Regions from separate parts of the Micromonospora sp. WMMD1155 genome, predicted to be linked through region 4. Evidence: riboswitches for the same ligand, from Rfam matches in the RefSeq annotation. Region 4 holds a riboswitch; each other region holds the start of a gene.
The links. A riboswitch is a leader RNA that binds a small molecule or an ion and turns the genes downstream of it on or off. The one in region 4 is predicted to bind cobalamin.

Region 1 (4,181 bases), 1.3 Mb from region 4:
CGCGGTCAGCCAGAACTGGACCGTCCCGTCGACCAGCTCCTGCTCCGGGTGGACGTGCACGTAGCCGAGGTCGCCCTCGCGGACGACGACCAGGTGCCCGTACGCGCCCAGGTAACGCTCCAACTGCACGGGCGCGGCCGCGTCGGTGCGCTGGACCTGGAACTGCATCGGCGCCGTCACCCCCACCGTCGGGGTGCCGCTCATCGACACCGCGTACGGCCCGGCCGTCGCCTGTGCCTGCGCAGGCGGCAGCGCGGCGGGGGTGTGCGCCCCGGGCACGGTGTGGTCGACGCCCAGCACGAGAGGCACCTGCGCGCCGTTGGGCGCGGTCACCGAGAAGTCGGCGTAGACGCGATAACCGCCCGGTCGGGCCAGCGTCAGGGGGACACTCCAGGTGCCGTCGGCGGCCATCGTCGGGTGTACGTGCTGGTAACCGGTCAGGTCGCGGCCCACCACGATCATGTGCAACGGCTTGTCGTGGACGACCGCGAAGCGGGTCGCCGGCTGCCGGTCGGTCCCGACGATCCGGAAGCGGTAGTCGGCGCGTACCCCGGCGGGTTGGGACCGCTCCAGCGGTTGCAGGGTGTAGCCACCGGCGCTGACCGTCGTCCCGGTCGCCAGCGTCTCGCCCGTCGCGCCGTCACCCCGGTGCGTGTGCGGGCCGGTGCCCGCCGGGTGTTGGTGGCCGTCGGTCGCGGACACCGCCTGCCCGGAGGCGGGCGGGCCGCCCGCCGGCTTCCGGGCGTTGCCGGCGGGGCTCTGGTCGCCGGTGCCGATGCGGGCCAGCCCGAACCCGGCCAGCAGGGCGACCACCAACCCGCCGACGAGCAGCGCCAGATGGCCGTTGCTCAACCGGGACCCGGGTGCCGCGGCGACGAGGTCCGGGCCCGGCCGGGAACCGGCCTCGACTGTCGACGCCTCGTCGGTGCTTGCGGCGACCGTCGCCCTCTGGTCGGTGGTGGAGGGGGCCTTCGCCTCCTGGTGGGTGGTGGAGGGGGCCTTCGCCTCCTGGTCGGTGGAGGTGAGAATCTTCGCCTTCTGGTCGGCGGGCGTCGGGTCGACGGCGACGCCCGTGCGGGCTGTGACGACCGCGTCGCCCGTCCGCGCCGCCGGCACGGTGGCCGGTCGCCGTTTACCACCCGTGGGCTTCGTACCGACACCGCTCACCGCGCCGGCCGTCCTGCCGGCGGAGGACTTGGCAGCGGCTGTCTTTCCGGCGGCGGCCCTGGTCCCGCTGGTCTTGCCGGCCGACGGCCGGTTCGTGGTACGAGCACCGCCGCCGCGTCGACCGGACGTTCCCGGTGCGGTACGGCCCCGGCCGGTGGGTCTACCGGTGGACGCCGTCCGACGACGCCAGACGACGAAACCGGCCGCCGCGACGGCCGCCGCGATCGCCGCCGCCCAACCGGCCCAGGCCAGCGCTCCGGAGCCGCTCTCGTCGGCTGATTCGGTCGGCGGGGCCGCCGCAGCCCCGGACGGCGGGATCACCGGCTGGGCCGAGGTGGTCGGCACCGCCGACGCCTGCCCGGACGACCCATGCTGCTCGGTGGCGGCCACCAACGCCGGGTCGGGCTGGGTCGTCGGCGGGCTCCACCCCTTGGGTGCCGCGGTCACCCGCCCGTTGTAGCGGAACGTGAGCGTCCCCCGCACGGTGTCGCCGTCCGAGGCGACCGACAGGTAGCTCACCGAGTACTGGCCCTTGGCCGGCAGGTGGGTGACGGCCACCATCGCGGGGAACCCGGTCGTGTACTCCCGTGGCTCGAACTGCCCGTTGACCAGGAAGTACTCCCGCACCGGCTGGTCCAACGGCTTCGGCTCCCCGTACGACCAGCCGTTGTCGACCCGGACGCCGCCCGGGGCGGTGACCGTGAAGAACGCGTTGGGCGCGGCCTTCTCGGTGAAGAAGAGCTGCACCGCCGTCAACGGCTCGCTCACCGTGGCCCCACTCGCCGGCGTGGACATGGCGAGAGTCCCGTGAGCCGAGGCGGGTCGGGCGGACGCGAGGAGAGCGACCGCCGAGGCGAGGAGGAGCGCGAGGACGCCCGAGAGCACCCGCCCCGGAGTCTGAGGGAGACGACGCATCTGAATATCCTGACCCGAGTGAGGCTTTTTTCAAGAGCTGGCGATCTTTTTCCTCACATGGCAAAAGCGACGAAGCCCCGGCGCTGCCTCCGCGCCGCGCCCCCGGTGCCGCGACTTGCCTGGCCAGCTATGCTGCGGGCGGCGCTGGTTCGCCCCGTCGTGACCGTCGGGGCGTCGTAAGAGGGAACCCGGTGAAAGTCCGGGGCTGCCCCGCAGCGGTGAGTGGGAACGAACGCCGTCAACAGCACTGGGCCGCCGGCCTGGGAAGCGACGGCCGGTAGGAGACCGGCACGACCGGTCCGGCCCGCGAGTCCGAAGACCTGCCTGCGCTGCGTACACGACCGTGTGCGCCGCCGTCGGCCTCGCGGGTGGGCTGAGCGGGTGACCTGCCGTTTGTCGGCGGGTCCTCGTCTGCGTGTCCGCGTACCGGTGGTGTGGTTTCCCGAGGGACGGACTACCGCTGTGCACGACACCGCCACGATCGCCGGCCGAGCGCCGTCGGCGTCGCACCTGACCCTGTCGCAGATCATGGACCAGCACCACACCAACCTGATGGGTACGGTGCACGGCGGCCGGATCCTCAACCTCATCGACTCGGTCGCCGGGGTGGTCGCCGCCCGCCACTCCGACGGCCCGGCGGTGACCGCCGCGATCGACGAGACGGCGTTCCTGCGCGCGGTGCGGGTCGGCGACGTCGTGCACGTCGACGCCCGGATCACCTGGGCCGGACGCAGCTCGATGGAGGTCGCGGTCAAGGTCACCGCCGACCGGTGGGACCGGGCCGTTCCGCCCACCGACGTGGCCACCGCCCACCTGGTCATGGTCGCCATCGACGACGACGGACAGCCGAGGACAGTGCCGCCGCTGCTACCCGAGACCGACGGGGACCGTCGTCGCTACCGGGAAGCGGAGATCCGCCGCGAGCACCGGCTGGCGTTGCGGCGGGCGCTGCTCGACGGCGCCGACGAGGGCTGAGACATGCTCGGACTGTCCGTGGCTGCGGTCCTGGCGACCGGTGACGGACAGTCCGAGCACGACAGGTGTGGCTTAGGGCCTGTCCTGCCGCGTCGAGGAGGCCGCCGAGTCGGTAGCGCCGGCCGCGGTCCTGGCCGATGGACATCACCACCCGGTCAGACGCCACGCCGTCGGTCGCACTCAACACCACCATGGCTTCGGTCACCGCATCGGTCGTCTGCACCAACGCCACAGTGATGATGGACGCTTCGGGCCGGTTGGTGTCCACGTTCGAGACGTTCGACCGGTGTTCCCCGCGCCGGTCGCACCCGTCGCGGCCACACCACCGAGGGTGCTGGTCCTGCGCCGCCAACGCTCCGGTGGGGAAGACGTGCACGAACCCGCACCGGCGCTCCACGTCCCGTGTCATCGGGGCTGTGGCGGTGGTGAACCCCGCAGTCAAGATGGCCAAGTGGATCTCGATGGGGCTATGCGCAGACTGAAGGCCGCCGAGGATGCGCTACCCCAGGCGGAAGAACAGGCCGTGCTGGCCGCCCGGCAGATCAAGGCCGATGCCCGCGCCCGGGTCGAGCAGGCCCGCGCCGAACTTCACCAGGCCATGGCGGCGGAATATCGGGCCGGGGCGCGGCAGGTGGATCTGGTCAGACGGACGGGGTACTCCCGCGAGCGGGTCCGGCAGATCTTGCGGGCCGCCGGCATCGAAGCCGAATAACCTCACGTCGCAAGAAGTCCGTGACAGATCGGTCTCGGGGCCTGGGTGACGTGCCGCCGGGCATGTTGTCGCGTACTCCTGGCCATTGGGTTGCCCACCGGGGGTCCACATCCGCTCCGGTCCGCTCTCAACCCGCTGATCCGAAGCGGTCGAAGACGGCCTGTGCGCCAAACGGTCGACCACCGAAGAGATGCGTGCCGTTCCACTCAATCGTCCGCTCGAATGAATCCCCTACGCAGAAGTGCAGGCGACCGCCTATGCGCAGGTTGCCGGGACTCCACAGCCGAAGTGGAAGGTGGTCGACGAGCCAGGCGAGCACGGCGAGACTCTAGCTGACGCCGCGCCGAGCGCTCGTCGCCAAGATCCGCGCAATATCAGGGTTGTTGCTGCCTCCCGCACGTCGGAGGCAGCA
Region 2 (4,181 bases), 1.6 Mb from region 4:
GGGCCTGCGCGGCGTGCCCGGTCGGATAGGTCTCGCTGTAGCCCGCTCCGGTCCACGGCTGGTAACCGCCGTCGGGCTCCTGCGCCGCGGCCAGGAATGCCTTGGCCGAAGCGAGCGCCGCGTCGTGCCCGCCGAGCGTGTGCAGCGCCAGGACGGCGAGCGTCGTGGCCGCGAGGTCCGGGTCACAGGCGTCGGTGGGGCTGCGCCACAGACCGGCGAAGGCCCCGGTCGTGCACTGCTGCTCGGTCAGTCGGCTGACGGTCGCGGCCGGCGGGGTGACGCCGGCCCGCTTGAGCGCGAGCAGGGCGGTCGCGTGGGTCAGGGGATCGCTCGACCCGACGAAGTCACCGACGGCGGCGCAGCCGGCGTCGACGTCGGCCGCGGTGCACACCCGGTCGGTGAGCGTGGCGATCAGATCCCGGTCGCCGAACGCGCGTGGATCGCCGCCGGTGCTGGTGAGCAGGAGCGCGAGGTTGGCGACGTTGGCGATGTGGGGTGCGGCGGTGGCACCGTTCGGGAAGATAGCGGCATCGACGTGCGCCCGCAGGTAGTCGACGACCTTGCCGAGGGTCTGGTCCTGCCCCCCGGTCCCGGCCAGGGCGGTGGCGACGGCGATGGTCCGGTAGTAGTCGACGAACCCGTTGTCGACGTGGTCGCCGTCGGCGAGCTGCCCCACCAGGTAACTCGCCACCGCCTTGACCTGCGCTTCCGTCGGTGGCGTCGGCGCTGGCGTCGAGGTCGGGGTCGCCGTCGGAGTCGCAGTGGCGGTCGGAGTGGGGCCGCTCGCGCGTACCGACGCGGGGGTGAAGCTCGGCGCTCCCGTGGTGCCCCCGATGTCGGTGCCACCGAAGACCCACGCTTCGACCTCACCCGGGCCGGGGCGCTGGGCCATGGCGCCGAGAGGGCTGTAGGTCCAGTGGTCCTGCCCGGCTGGGGCGATCCAGTAGGACCAGTAGGCCGACGCGGGCGGGGTCAACTGGCACGCCTCATCGGCCGGCGTCGGGTGTTCGGCACCTGACGCGAAGTCGGGCGACCCGATCCGGCAGATGAAACCGGGGCCGTCGTGGTCGGTGCCGGTGGTGGTGAAACCCGCCTCGTGCAGCAGGTCCAGCCCGGTGGTCGGGGTGGCGTCGCAGCCGCGCAGCAGCGGCCCACCCCACGCGCCGAAGTCGACAGCGACGATCGCGCCCTGGGTCGGGGTGCAGGAATCCAGCGGGTCGGCGAGCGCGGCGCGGGTCGGCACCACCAGCGCCACCGCGCCGAGCACCGCTGCGGCGACGGCCGCCAACCACGCCGCGGGAACACGCGACGTTCGACTGACCAGTGGGGACATGGCGACTCTCTCGGGGGCTAGCGGCGCAGGCGCGGACGCGGACCCCGAGGACAAACCCCGGAAACCTGGCTCCGCGCCGTGTACCTCGACGGCGCTGCGGTGCACTATCCAGCCAGGTAATCCGACTCGTCCCGGTAACGGGACCTACGGCTGCGGGCCAGCGCCGGACTTTGACCGGCTTCCCCTGACTGCTGGATCGCCGCCATCGGACCACAGCCGCCACCACCCCGTCAACGCGAAGACGTGTCATGAACCTAACAGCGCGCGGTAGGGGTCTCCTCCCATACCGTGACCGCGTCATCGCGTGGGGGAACCCGGTGGGAATCCGGGGCTGACGCGCAACGGTGAGGACGGTTCGCCCCGTCCCGAGCCCGACCACCCACGTGGTGACGCAGCACCTGCGGTACCCGTCCCACGCGTCCTGCGGCCGGCCCGCCCCGCTCCCGCCGGCGCGCGCCGGGCTCCGGGTCGAGGCAGCCGTGCCCCGTACCCCCAAGGAGCCCTGATGTCCTCGCGCCTTTCCTCCGGCAGCCGCCGCAGACGCCTCGCGGCCGTTCCCGCCGCCGCGCTGATCGCCACGGTCGTGGCAGTCACGGGCGGTGCCGCACCGGCCGCCGCGACCTCGACCGCCGCGCAGATCGCCACCGCCAAGACCAACGGCGTCGCCTACCTGCGGACCCTGCAGGCCGCCGACGGCAGCTACGCCAGCGGTGGACTGTCGAACGAGTGGGCGTTCAGCGCGTTCGCGCCCGCCGGGGTCGCGGCCGTGGACGTCTACCCCTCCGGCGACACGACCAAGAACGCCCGCACCGTCTACCGCAACCAACTCTCGGCCGCGTCCTGGCCGAGCAGCACGCCGGTGGTCACCGACTACGAGCGTGGGGTCCTGAATGCCTACGCCGCCGGCATCGACCCCGCCCGGGTCTCCCCCACCCGTAACCTGATCGCCGACACCATCGCCTACTGGCAGACCGGCTCGGCCGGCTACTACGGCCCGCCGGCCAACTTCAACGGCACCGTCTTCGGCACTCTCGCCCTGGCCGGCGCGAAGACCCAGGCCGGCGCCGCCCGCGTACCGCAGGCACTGCTCAACCTCTCGATCACCCGCATCCGCAACAATCAGCACAACGACGGCGGCTGGACCTTCAGCCAGGCCGAGGGCAACCCCACCCAACTCGCCACCGCCAGCGACATCGACATGACCGGCGCGGCGATGGCCGCGCTCTGCGCCGCCGGAGTCCCCAACACCGACACCGACGTCGTGCAGGCCAAGAACTTCCTCAAGAGCAAGCTCGTCAACGCCTCAGGCGCGTTCAGCTCGATGTTCGGCGTCAACACCGACTCCAACGCCTGGGCCGTCTCCGGGCTCAACGCCTGCGGCATCCCGAACCAGGGCACCGACTTCACCACCACCGCCGGTAAGACCCCGATCGACTTCCTCCGGGCGCAGCAGTTGACCGGCGGCGGATTCAAGTACCTGCCCACCAACACCACCCCGTCGGCGTACGCCTCCATCGACGCGGTGCGCGCCCTCGCCGGTGCCGGCTACACCGCCGCTCCCCCGGTCCCGGTCACCGCCGGGGCGCCCACCTGGGTCGCGGCGAGCGGGTTCACGGCGGGCGCCGCCACCCGGCTCGCTGTGATCATCGACAACGGCAGCGGCAGCATCAAACCGTGCGCGGTCACGCTGACCCCGACCGCCGCCACCACCACCCTCGGCGCCGTGCTGGACGCCGCCGTCGGCGCGGCCACCCCGAGCGGCTGCGTCACCTCCCTTCTTCCCACCAGTGGCACCGGCACCGTGACCACGATCAACGGCCTGGCCAACAGCGGCTCGTCCACCTGGAAGGTGTCCCGCGACGGCAGCACCCTGGCCACCGCGACCCGCGGCACGACAGTGACCGTCGGCGACACGATCTACCTCCGCTACGGCGTCTGATCGCCGTCAGTGGGATGGTCAGCGGCGTCACGGCATGACCACTTCGTTGATCAATTAGCCGATCGGGTCGACCATCAGGCGACGTGACATCGCGGGCCGCAGGCCGAGGTCCTGGTCATCAGCCACGACCAGAGCCTGCGGCGCCGCTGGGCCGACCGGATCGTCGGCCTCACCGGTACAGCGCGCACACACCCCTGTTGCTTCCCGCTCCGGCACCCCGGAGCGGGACGACACAGCGAGCAGATTCTCCAAGCGGGCAACACGACGTTGAACGTCTCGCAACTGCTGGCGAAGCTGGTGCGCCTGACTCTCGCTGGCACCGAGCTGCCGACGGGCGGTCTCAAGTCGTTGGAAGTCAGCCACGGCCAACACCGCCATCTGCTGGCCGTCCACTGTCAGGACACGGTGCTCGATCTTCCGGCGCATCGGGCCTCCCCGAGGTGGGCGGTAGAAGCTGCTGTTGTCCGCTGGGTTCCGCCGACGGGCGGAACCCAGCGGACCGTCATGCAGGCGGGGACTGGGCGGTCTCGGCCAAGAGCAACGACAGCTCCCGGACCAGATCGTCCATCGACTGGCCGCTCTGCGCCTTCACCAAACCCAGAGCGAGATCGGCCAACAGGTAGAAACCGAGGGTACGGGCCTGCTCGGAACTGAACGCCGACATCAACGCCTCCGCACCGGGGAGGTCACCGCGATGCTTGGCGGCGATGACCCCGGCGGCGCGTTGGACGATCTCGGCCGCCTCGGGGGTGTACCCGCTCACGCCGGGATCAGATCTTCGGGGTGGCGGCGCGGGCGGCGTCGAAACGGGAGATGACGTCGGTCCAGTTGACCAGGTTCCACAGCCGGTCCACGTAGTCCGGGCGCACGTTGCGGTACTGCAGGTAGTAGGCGTGCTCCCAGGCGTCG
Region 3 (4,181 bases), 2.9 Mb from region 4:
CTCGGGATGGACAAGCCAGCGATCGATATTGATATGACCATGTGACAGGTGGTGAAGTGTCCTTCACCGAGCGGGATCTCCCGCCCATCGAGGAGGTAGTCCATGGCCCTCCGCACGTCCAACCCCCTCCGCCGCGTCCTGGTGCTCGCCGTCGTCGCCGGGCTGGGAATCGTCACCGTCGCCACCGGCCCCGTCGCCGCCCAGCCGGCGCCGGACCGGACCGCCGAGTCGGCCGCCGCCGGCTACCGGGTGCTCGGGCCCCGGACCCTCGCCGACCGCAACGCGGTGGCCCGCACCGGAGCCGCCATCGACTACTCCGAGCACGGTGTGCTGCACATCTCGGCGACCGCCGCCGAGGCCGCCGCGATCGGCAAGCTCGGCTTCCGGCTGGAACCCCTGGCCCCGCCGCCCAACGCCGAGCGCGGCGCCGGTGAGATCGGCACGCTGGCCTTCCCGCCCGCCGACTCCAACTACCACGACTACGCCGAACTGACCGCCGTCGTGAACCAGGTCGTCGCCGACCATCCGGCGATCGCCCGCAAGATCAGCATCGGATCGTCGTACGAGGGCCGCGACCTGATGGCGGTGAAGATCTCCGACAACGTCGGCACCGACGAGAGTGAACCGGAGATCCTGTTCAACGCCCAACAGCACGCCCGTGAGCACCTGACCGTCGAGATGGCGATCTACCTGCTCAACCTCTTCACCGACAGCTACGGCGGCGACTCCCGGATCACCAACATCGTCAACAGTCGGGAGATCTGGATCGTGCCGACGGTCAACCCGGACGGCAGCGAGTACGACATCGCCACCGGGTCGTACCGGTCCTGGCGCAAGAACCGGCAGCCCAACAGCGGTTCGTCCAACGTGGGCACCGACCTGAACCGCAACTGGTCCTACAACTGGGGTTGCTGCGGCGGCTCGTCCGGCAGCACCTCGTCGGAGACCTACCGGGGGCCGTCGGCGTTCTCCGCGCCCGAGACGCAGGCGCTACGCAACTTCGTCAACGGCCGGGTGGTCGGCGGCGTGCAGCAGATCAAGGCGAACATCGACTTCCACACGTACTCGCAGCTGGTGCTCTGGCCGTACGGCTACACCACGGCGAACACCGCGGCGGGCATGAGCGCGGACCAGTACAACACCTTCGCCACCATCGGGCAGCAGATGGCGGCCACCAACAACTACACACCGCAGCAGTCCAGCGACCTCTACATCACCGACGGGGACAGCATCGACTGGATGTGGGCCACCCACAACATCTGGGCGTACACCTTCGAGATGTATCCCGGCTCGTCCGGCGGCGGCGGCTTCTACCCGCCCGACGAGGTGATCCCCGCGCAGACCTCGCGCAACCGGGAGGCGGTGCTGATGCTCAGCGAGTACGCCGACTGCCCGTACCGGGCGATCGGCAAGCAGGCGCAGTACTGCGGCGGTGGTGGTGGCACCACGGTCTGGTCGGACACCTTCGAGACGGCCACCGGCTGGACCGTCAACCCGTCCGGCACCGACACCGCCACGGTCGGCGCGTTCGAACGGGGTACCGCCCAGGCGACCACCTCCTCCGGCGCCAAGCAGCTCACCCCGTACGCCGGTTCCAACGACCTGGTCACCGGTCGGCTCGCCGGATCGGCAGCCGGTGACTACGACGTCGACGGCGGTGTGACGAGTGCCCGGTCCCCGGCGGTGACCCTGCCGTCGTCCGGCACGCTGACGCTCTCGCTGGCCTGGTACCTGGCGCACGGCTCGAACGCCTCGTCGGCGGACTACCTGCGGGTGAGCGTGGTGCACAACGGCGGTACCACCGCGCTGCTCACCCAGGCCGGCGCGGCCACCAACCGTAACGGGAGCTGGGCGGTCGCCAGCCTCAACCTCAGCCCGTACGCCGGCCAGTCGGTACGCATCCTGGTGGAGGCGGCGGACGCCTCCGGCGCCAGTCTGGTAGAGGCGGCTGTGGACAACGTCACCATCACGTCCTCCTGATCGGGTGGGGCCCCGCTCCGCCCGGCGGGGCCCCACCACCCGCCTCCGAGGTGCCGTATCCGGGACATATCCCGCACTGCGCGACGGCCCGGTTGATCGTCCAGTGCCGATCGATCCTTGGTCGATCCGGCACGTCGTGGCGGTGCGCTACCGTCTTAGCGACCAGTCCGCAGCGAAGCCGGTGCTAACCCGGCGCTGTCCCGCAACTGTGATGCCTCACCCCCGGTGGGGACGAGCCAGGTCGCCTACGGATCGGTCGCGATACGCGCTCTCGAGGAAGGGCGCCTCGTGGGCGGGCGTACGAAAGTCCCTGTCGGCGAAGCACCACACTCCTCGACCGACAGGAGGCCCCCATGAACAGACGTACCCCTCGGCTCTTCGCCGCGACCCTCGCGGTCGCCGCGCTGGCCCTCGGCGCCTGCGCCGAGAAGGCCGACGACAAGCCGAGCGCCGGCACCGCGGCCGCCGCCTACCCGGTCACGGTCGGCGCGCTCACCCTCGACAAGCGTCCCGAGAAGATCGTCTCGCTGTCGCCCACCGCCACCGAGATGCTCTTCGCCATCGGTGCCGGTCAGCAGGTGACCGCCGTCGACGACCAGTCCAACTACCCGGCCGACGCGCCCAAGACCGACCTCTCCGGCTTCCAGCCCAACGCCGAGGCCATCGCCGGCAAGAGCCCCGACCTGGTGGTCCTCGCCAACGACACCAACAAGATCGTCGACCAGCTCACCAAGCTGAAGATCCCGGTCTACCTCACCCCGGCGGCGACCACGCTCGACGACTCGTACCGGCAGATCACCGAGCTGGGCACGCTCACCGGGCACGCCGACCAGGCCGACGACGTCGCCACCCGGATGAAGGACGACATCGCCAAGCTGGTCAAGGACCTGCCGCAGCGCACCACGAAGCTCACCTACTTCCACGAGCTGGGCCCGGAGCTGTACAGCGCCACCAGCAAGACCTTCATCGGCTCGCTCTACAGCCAGGTCGGGCTGACCAACATCGCCGACCCGGCCGACGCGGACGGCAAGAACGGCGGCTACCCGCAGCTGTCCCAGGAGTTCGTCGTCAAGGCCGACCCGGACTTCGTCTTCCTGGCCGACTCCAAGTGCTGCCAGCAGAACGCCGACTCGGTCAAGGCGCGCAGCGGCTGGGCCGGGCTCACCGCGGTCAAGAACAACCAGGTGATCGCGCTGGACGACGACATCGCCTCCCGCTGGGGCCCGCGCGTCGTCGACCTCCTCCGGGTCATCATCGACGCGGTCGCCAAGGTGCCCGCGTGACCCCGACCCGTCGGTGACCGGGCCGCTGTCGGCGGCCCGGTCGGCTGGGCCACCACCGGTGGCCCGGCCCGCCGGGCTGCGCAAGCGTTGGCTGGTCGCCGGAGTGTTCGCGGTGCTCGTCGCGCTCGTCGCCGGGGTGTCCCTCGGGCCGGTCAGCCTGCCCGCCGGCAGCGTCGCCGCCGAACTGCTCAACCTGATCCCGGGTGTCCACCTCGACAGCGGCCTGTCCGAGCGGGAGATCGCGATCGTCACCGAGTTGCGGCTGCCCCGGGTGGTGCTGGCCCTGCTCGTCGGCGGCCTGCTCGCCCTCGCCGGGGGCTGCTACCAGGGCGTCTTCCGCAACCCGCTCGCCGACCCGTACCTCCTGGGGGTGGCCGCCGGTGCCGGCCTCGCGGTCACCGCGGCGATCGCCCTCGGCGGCGCCGGCCGGGAGGGGGCGATCTCCGGGCTGCCGATGACCATCCCGTTGGCCGCGTTCGCCGGGTCGCTGCTCGCTGTGACGATGACCTACGTGCTCGGCGCGGCCGGCGGGCGCAGCCACTCACCGGCGATGCTGATCCTGGCCGGGGTGGCGGTCTCCGCGTTCCTCTCCGCCGGGCAGACCTACCTGCTGCAGAAGCACGCCGACAGCATCCAACCGGTCTACTCCTGGCTGCTGGGTCGGCTCGCCACCGCCGGTTGGCACGACGTGCTGCTGGTGCTCCCGTACGCCGTGCTGACCACTGTGGTGGTGCTGCTGCACCGCCGCGAGCTGGACGTCCTGGCCGTGGGCGACGACGAGGCGAAGAGTCTGGGCCTGCACCCGCAGCGCACCCGCTACCTGTTGATCGCGGCAGCTTCCCTGGGCACCGCGGCGGCGGTGTCCGCCACCGGCCTGATCGGCTTCGTCGGCATCATCGTGCCGCACACCGTCCGGCT
Region 4 (4,181 bases):
CCGAGACCGCGACGTAGTCGAGCACCGACACGTGTTGGACCATCTCGCACAGCCCGACGCCCCCGGCGTGTGGGCAGACCGGTACGTCGAACTTCGCGGCGAGGAGCAGCACGGCGACGATCTCGTTGATGCTGGCCAGCCGGCCGGTGTCCAACTGGCAGAAGTCGATGGCCCCGGCCTGGAAGAGCTGCTTGAACATCACCCGGTTGTGGCAGTGCTCGCCGGTGGCGACGCCGATCGGGGCGACGGCCCGGCGGACGGCCGCGTGGCCGAGGATGTCGTCCGGGCTGGTCGGCTCCTCGATCCAGAGCGGCTTGAACCGGGCGAGGGCGGTGACCCACTCGATGGCCTGACCGACGTCCCACACCTGGTTGGCGTCGATCATCAGGTTGCGGTCCGGGCCGAGGATCTCCCGGGCGATCGCGCACCGGCGGATGTCGTCGTCGAGGTTGGCGCCCACCTTGAGCTTGACGTAGCCGTAGCCGCTGTCGACCGCTTCCTGACACAGCCGGCGCAGCTTGTCGTCGCCGTAGCCGAGCCACCCGGCCGAGGTGGTGTAGGCGGGGTAGCCGGTCCGGACCAACTGGGCGAGGCGGTCGGTCTTGGTGCTCTCCTTGGCCCGCAGGATGGCCAGTGCCTCGTCCCGGGTCAGCGCGTCGGACAGGTAGCGCAGGTCCGCGATGTCGACGAGTTGTTCGGGGGACATGTCCACCAGGAGCCGCCACAGCGGCTTGCCGGCGAGCCGGGCGACCAGGTCCCACGAGGCGTTCAGCACGGCCGCGAGCGACAGGTGGACGACGCCCTTCTCGGGACCGAGCCACCGCATCTGCGAGTCGGACGTGAGGAGGCGGTAGACCGCCCCCATGTCGGCCGCCATCGTCGCCACGTCCAGGCCGACGAGGAGCTGTGCCTGGTGGACCGCCGCGGCGGCGACGATGTCGTTGCCCCGACCGATGGTGAAGGTCAGGCCGTGGCCCGCGAGCGGCGCGCCCACGCTGTCGGTGCCGTCGGTGTGCAGGACGACGTAGGCCGCCGAGTAGTCGCCGTCCTTGTTCATGGCGTCTGACCCGTCAGCGGTCAGGGAGGTGGGGAAGCGGACGTCCTCGACGGTGACGGCAGTGATCTGCGGCATGCGCTCCTCGCCCGACTAGGCAAAAGATCAGATGATCATTCGGAGTATACGGAGGCTGGATCAGGCGCGTCAACGACGGCGATCACCCGGTCGGTACAGACATCCAATGTTTCTCGTCGATGGTGACCGGCGGGTAATCGGCCGTTCGCGGGTGCCGCGTTCGGATCCCGGACGACCGCCAAGATGGCGCCGAGGCCCTCGCAGCGGGCCGAGCGTCCGCGTTCGACCCCTACTTTCGAGGATTTCGGCGCAGCTCAAGGGCTTACGTTGTTCGAACTGAACCGTCGGCCGGTGATGCGTGTCGGGTCGCGAACGGCCGCCCGTCAACCGGATCGAGGGCAAGAATCGGCGGTCGAGCGGTGTTCTTGAAGATTGGATGTTCGCCTCGGTTGAGCGTATCGACGGTGGATTATGAGCAAGGTTCCTTACATCTGGATCCTGCATACATCGCATCTTTGTGAATCGCGGTCGTCGTACTGCGGGGGTCGTCGGCATTCGGGCCCGTCTGGGGCCGGGCGGCCGGGCCGCGCTCGGGTGACGGTCGTCACCGCCTCCGTCGCCGACACGCCGACACCGACATGTGGGGTGTGACAACCGCTGGGTCCCTATATATGGTGTCGAGCGCAGCTGGTTCGGCCGCTCATCCGGAGCGGTCGAGGCAAGAGGGAACCCGGTGGAAATCCGGGACTGTCCCGCAGCGGTGAGTGGGAACGACAGCCGTCATCAGCACTGGGCCACACGGTCTGGGAAGCGACGGCCGGTAGGAGACCGGCGAGCCCGGTCGTGCCCACGAGTCCGAAGACCTGCCAGCGCGCCGCGTACCCGGACCCGGGTGTGCGGCGGTCCGAGGCCGCGTGGGACGGCTGACGCCACCTGACCCACGCCGCCGGTGTGGCGTCCGTCGGTGTCTGTCTCCGCGCGTTCGGGCCCCCAGGTCTCGAACTCCGAGGAGCGAGTGGTGACAGTCACCGAGGTAGTCCCGGCCAGTGCCGACGCGGCCCAGCGGCGGACGCCGATGCAGGTCCGCAAGCGCGACGGCGGCACCGAACCCGTGGACGTGAACAAGATCGTCCGAGCGGTCGAGCGGTGGGCCGACGACCTGACCGACGTCGACCCGATGCGGGTGGCCACCCGTACCATCAGCGGCCTCTACGACGGCGCGACCACCGCGGAACTGGACCGGCTCTCCATCCAGACGGCGGCCGAGATGATCGGTGAGGAGCCGCAGTACTCACGCCTCGCGGCGCGGCTGCTCGCCGGGTACGTCGACAAGGAGGTGCGTCGACAGGGCATCACCTCGTTCAGCGCGGCGATCCGGGTCGGGCACGCCGAGGGTCTGATCGGTGACGACACCGCCGCGTTCGTCGCCGCGCACGCCGCGGTGCTCGACGAGGCCGTCGACCCGGACGGCGACCGGCGGTTCGAGTACTTCGGGCTGCGCACGGTGTACGACAGGTACCTGCTGCGCCACCCCACCAGCCGACTCGTGCTGGAGACCCCGCAGTACTGGCTGCTGCGGGTGGCCTGTGGCCTGTCCCGTACGCCGGACGAGGCGGTCGGCTTCTACCGGCTGATGTCCAGCCTGGCCTACCTGCCCAGCTCGCCGACCCTGTTCAACTCCGGCACCCGGCACACCCAGATGTCCTCCTGCTACCTGGTCGACTCACCGCTGGACGAGTTGGACTCGATCTACTCGCGCTACGCCCAGGTCGCCAACCTGTCCAAGTTCGCCGGTGGCATCGGCATCGCGTACTCCCGGGTCCGGTCCCGGGGCGCCCTGATCCGGGGCACCAACGGGCAGTCCAACGGGATCGTGCCGTGGCTGCGCACGCTGGACGCGAGCGTCGCGGCGGTCAACCAGGGCGGCCGGCGCAAGGGCGCGGCGTGCGTCTACCTGGAGCCGTGGCACCCGGACGTCGAGGAGTTCCTGCACCTGCGGGACAACACCGGCGAGGACGCCCGCCGCACCCACAACCTGAACCTGGCCAACTGGGTGCCCGACGAGTTCATGCGCCGGGTCGAGGCCGACGAGATGTGGTCGCTGTTCGACCCGCACGAGGTGCCCGAACTGCCCGACCTGTGGGGGGAGCGGTTCGACGCCGCGTACCGCGAGGCCGAGGCGCAGGGCCGCTACGTCCGGCAGGTCCCGGCGCGGGAGTTGTACGGGAAGATGATGCGGACCCTGGCCCAGACCGGCAACGGGTGGATGACCTTCAAGGACGCGTCGAACCGGCTGTGCAACCAGACCGCCGAACCGGGCAACGTCGTGCACCTGTCCAACCTCTGCACCGAGATCGTCGAGGTGTCCAGCGACGCCGAGACCGCCGTGTGCAACCTCGGCTCGGTGAACCTCGCCGCCCACCTCGCCGACGGTGGCATCGACTGGGAGCGGCTGCGCGCCACGGTCCGTACCGCGGTGACCTTCCTCGACCGGGTCATCGACATCAACTACTACCCGACCGCGCAGGCGGCGGCGAGCAACCCCCGCTGGCGGCCCGTCGGGCTCGGGCTGATGGGCCTGCAGGACGTCTTCTTCGCGCTGCGGCTGCCGTTCGACTCGCCGGCCGCGCGGGAGCTGTCCACCCGGGTCAGCGAGGAGTTGTACCTGACCGCGCTGGAGACCTCCGCCGACCTGGCCCGCCGGGTCGGTGCGCACCCGGCGTACCCGCAGACCCGGGCCGCGCGGGGCGACCTGCAACCGGACCTGTGGGGCGTCGAGGGTACGCAGACCGCCCGGTGGGACGCGCTGCGGGAGCAGGTCGCGGCGCACGGGCTGCGTAACTCGCTGCTCGTGGCCGTCGCCCCGACCGCGACCATCGCCTCGATCGCCGGGTGCTACGAGTGCATCGAGCCGCAGGTGTCCAACCTGTTCAAGCGCGAGACGCTGTCCGGGGAGTTCCTCCAGGTCAACACCGCTCTGGTCCGCGAGCTGAAGGCCCGTGGTCTGTGGACCGACCGGATCCGGTCGGCGATCAAGCGGGCCGAGGGGTCGGTGCAGGACATCGCCGAGCTGCCGGTCGGCGTCCGGGAGTTGTTCCGCACCGCGTGG

Region 1: another riboswitch for cobalamin. It lies ahead of O7617_RS25555 (acyl-CoA thioesterase); the one in region 4 lies ahead of O7617_RS31325 (ribonucleoside-diphosphate reductase subunit alpha).
Region 2: another riboswitch for cobalamin. It lies ahead of O7617_RS23825 (hypothetical protein); the one in region 4 lies ahead of O7617_RS31325 (ribonucleoside-diphosphate reductase subunit alpha).
Region 3: another riboswitch for cobalamin. It lies ahead of O7617_RS10485 (ABC transporter substrate-binding protein); the one in region 4 lies ahead of O7617_RS31325 (ribonucleoside-diphosphate reductase subunit alpha).

What each region holds. Positions count from the first base shown of each region.
Region 1 is NZ_CP120742.1:5,567,567-5,571,747, forward strand. It holds gene O7617_RS25550 (copper resistance protein CopC) at 1-2,082, opposite strand, end outside; cobalamin riboswitch at 2,211-2,425, shown strand; gene O7617_RS25555 (acyl-CoA thioesterase) at 2,545-3,057, shown strand; gene O7617_RS25560 (hypothetical protein) at 3,509-3,769, shown strand.
Region 2 is NZ_CP120742.1:5,185,573-5,189,753, reverse strand. It holds gene O7617_RS23830 (prenyltransferase/squalene oxidase repeat-containing protein) at 1-1,333, opposite strand, end outside; cobalamin riboswitch at 1,427-1,568, opposite strand; cobalamin riboswitch at 1,611-1,735, shown strand; gene O7617_RS23825 (hypothetical protein) at 1,839-3,272, shown strand; gene O7617_RS23820 (hypothetical protein) at 3,327-3,698, opposite strand; gene O7617_RS23815 (superoxide dismutase) at 3,775-4,035, opposite strand; gene O7617_RS23810 (superoxide dismutase) at 4,043-4,181, opposite strand, start outside.
Region 3 is NZ_CP120742.1:2,337,077-2,341,257, reverse strand. It holds gene O7617_RS10490 (M14 family metallopeptidase) at 103-1,980, shown strand; cobalamin riboswitch at 2,104-2,241, shown strand; gene O7617_RS10485 (ABC transporter substrate-binding protein) at 2,334-3,263, shown strand; gene O7617_RS10480 (iron ABC transporter permease) at 3,277-4,181, shown strand, end outside.
Region 4 is NZ_CP120742.1:6,831,216-6,835,396, reverse strand. It holds gene O7617_RS31330 (enolase C-terminal domain-like protein) at 1-1,132, opposite strand, end outside; cobalamin riboswitch at 1,744-1,958, shown strand; gene O7617_RS31325 (ribonucleoside-diphosphate reductase subunit alpha) at 2,148-4,181, shown strand, end outside.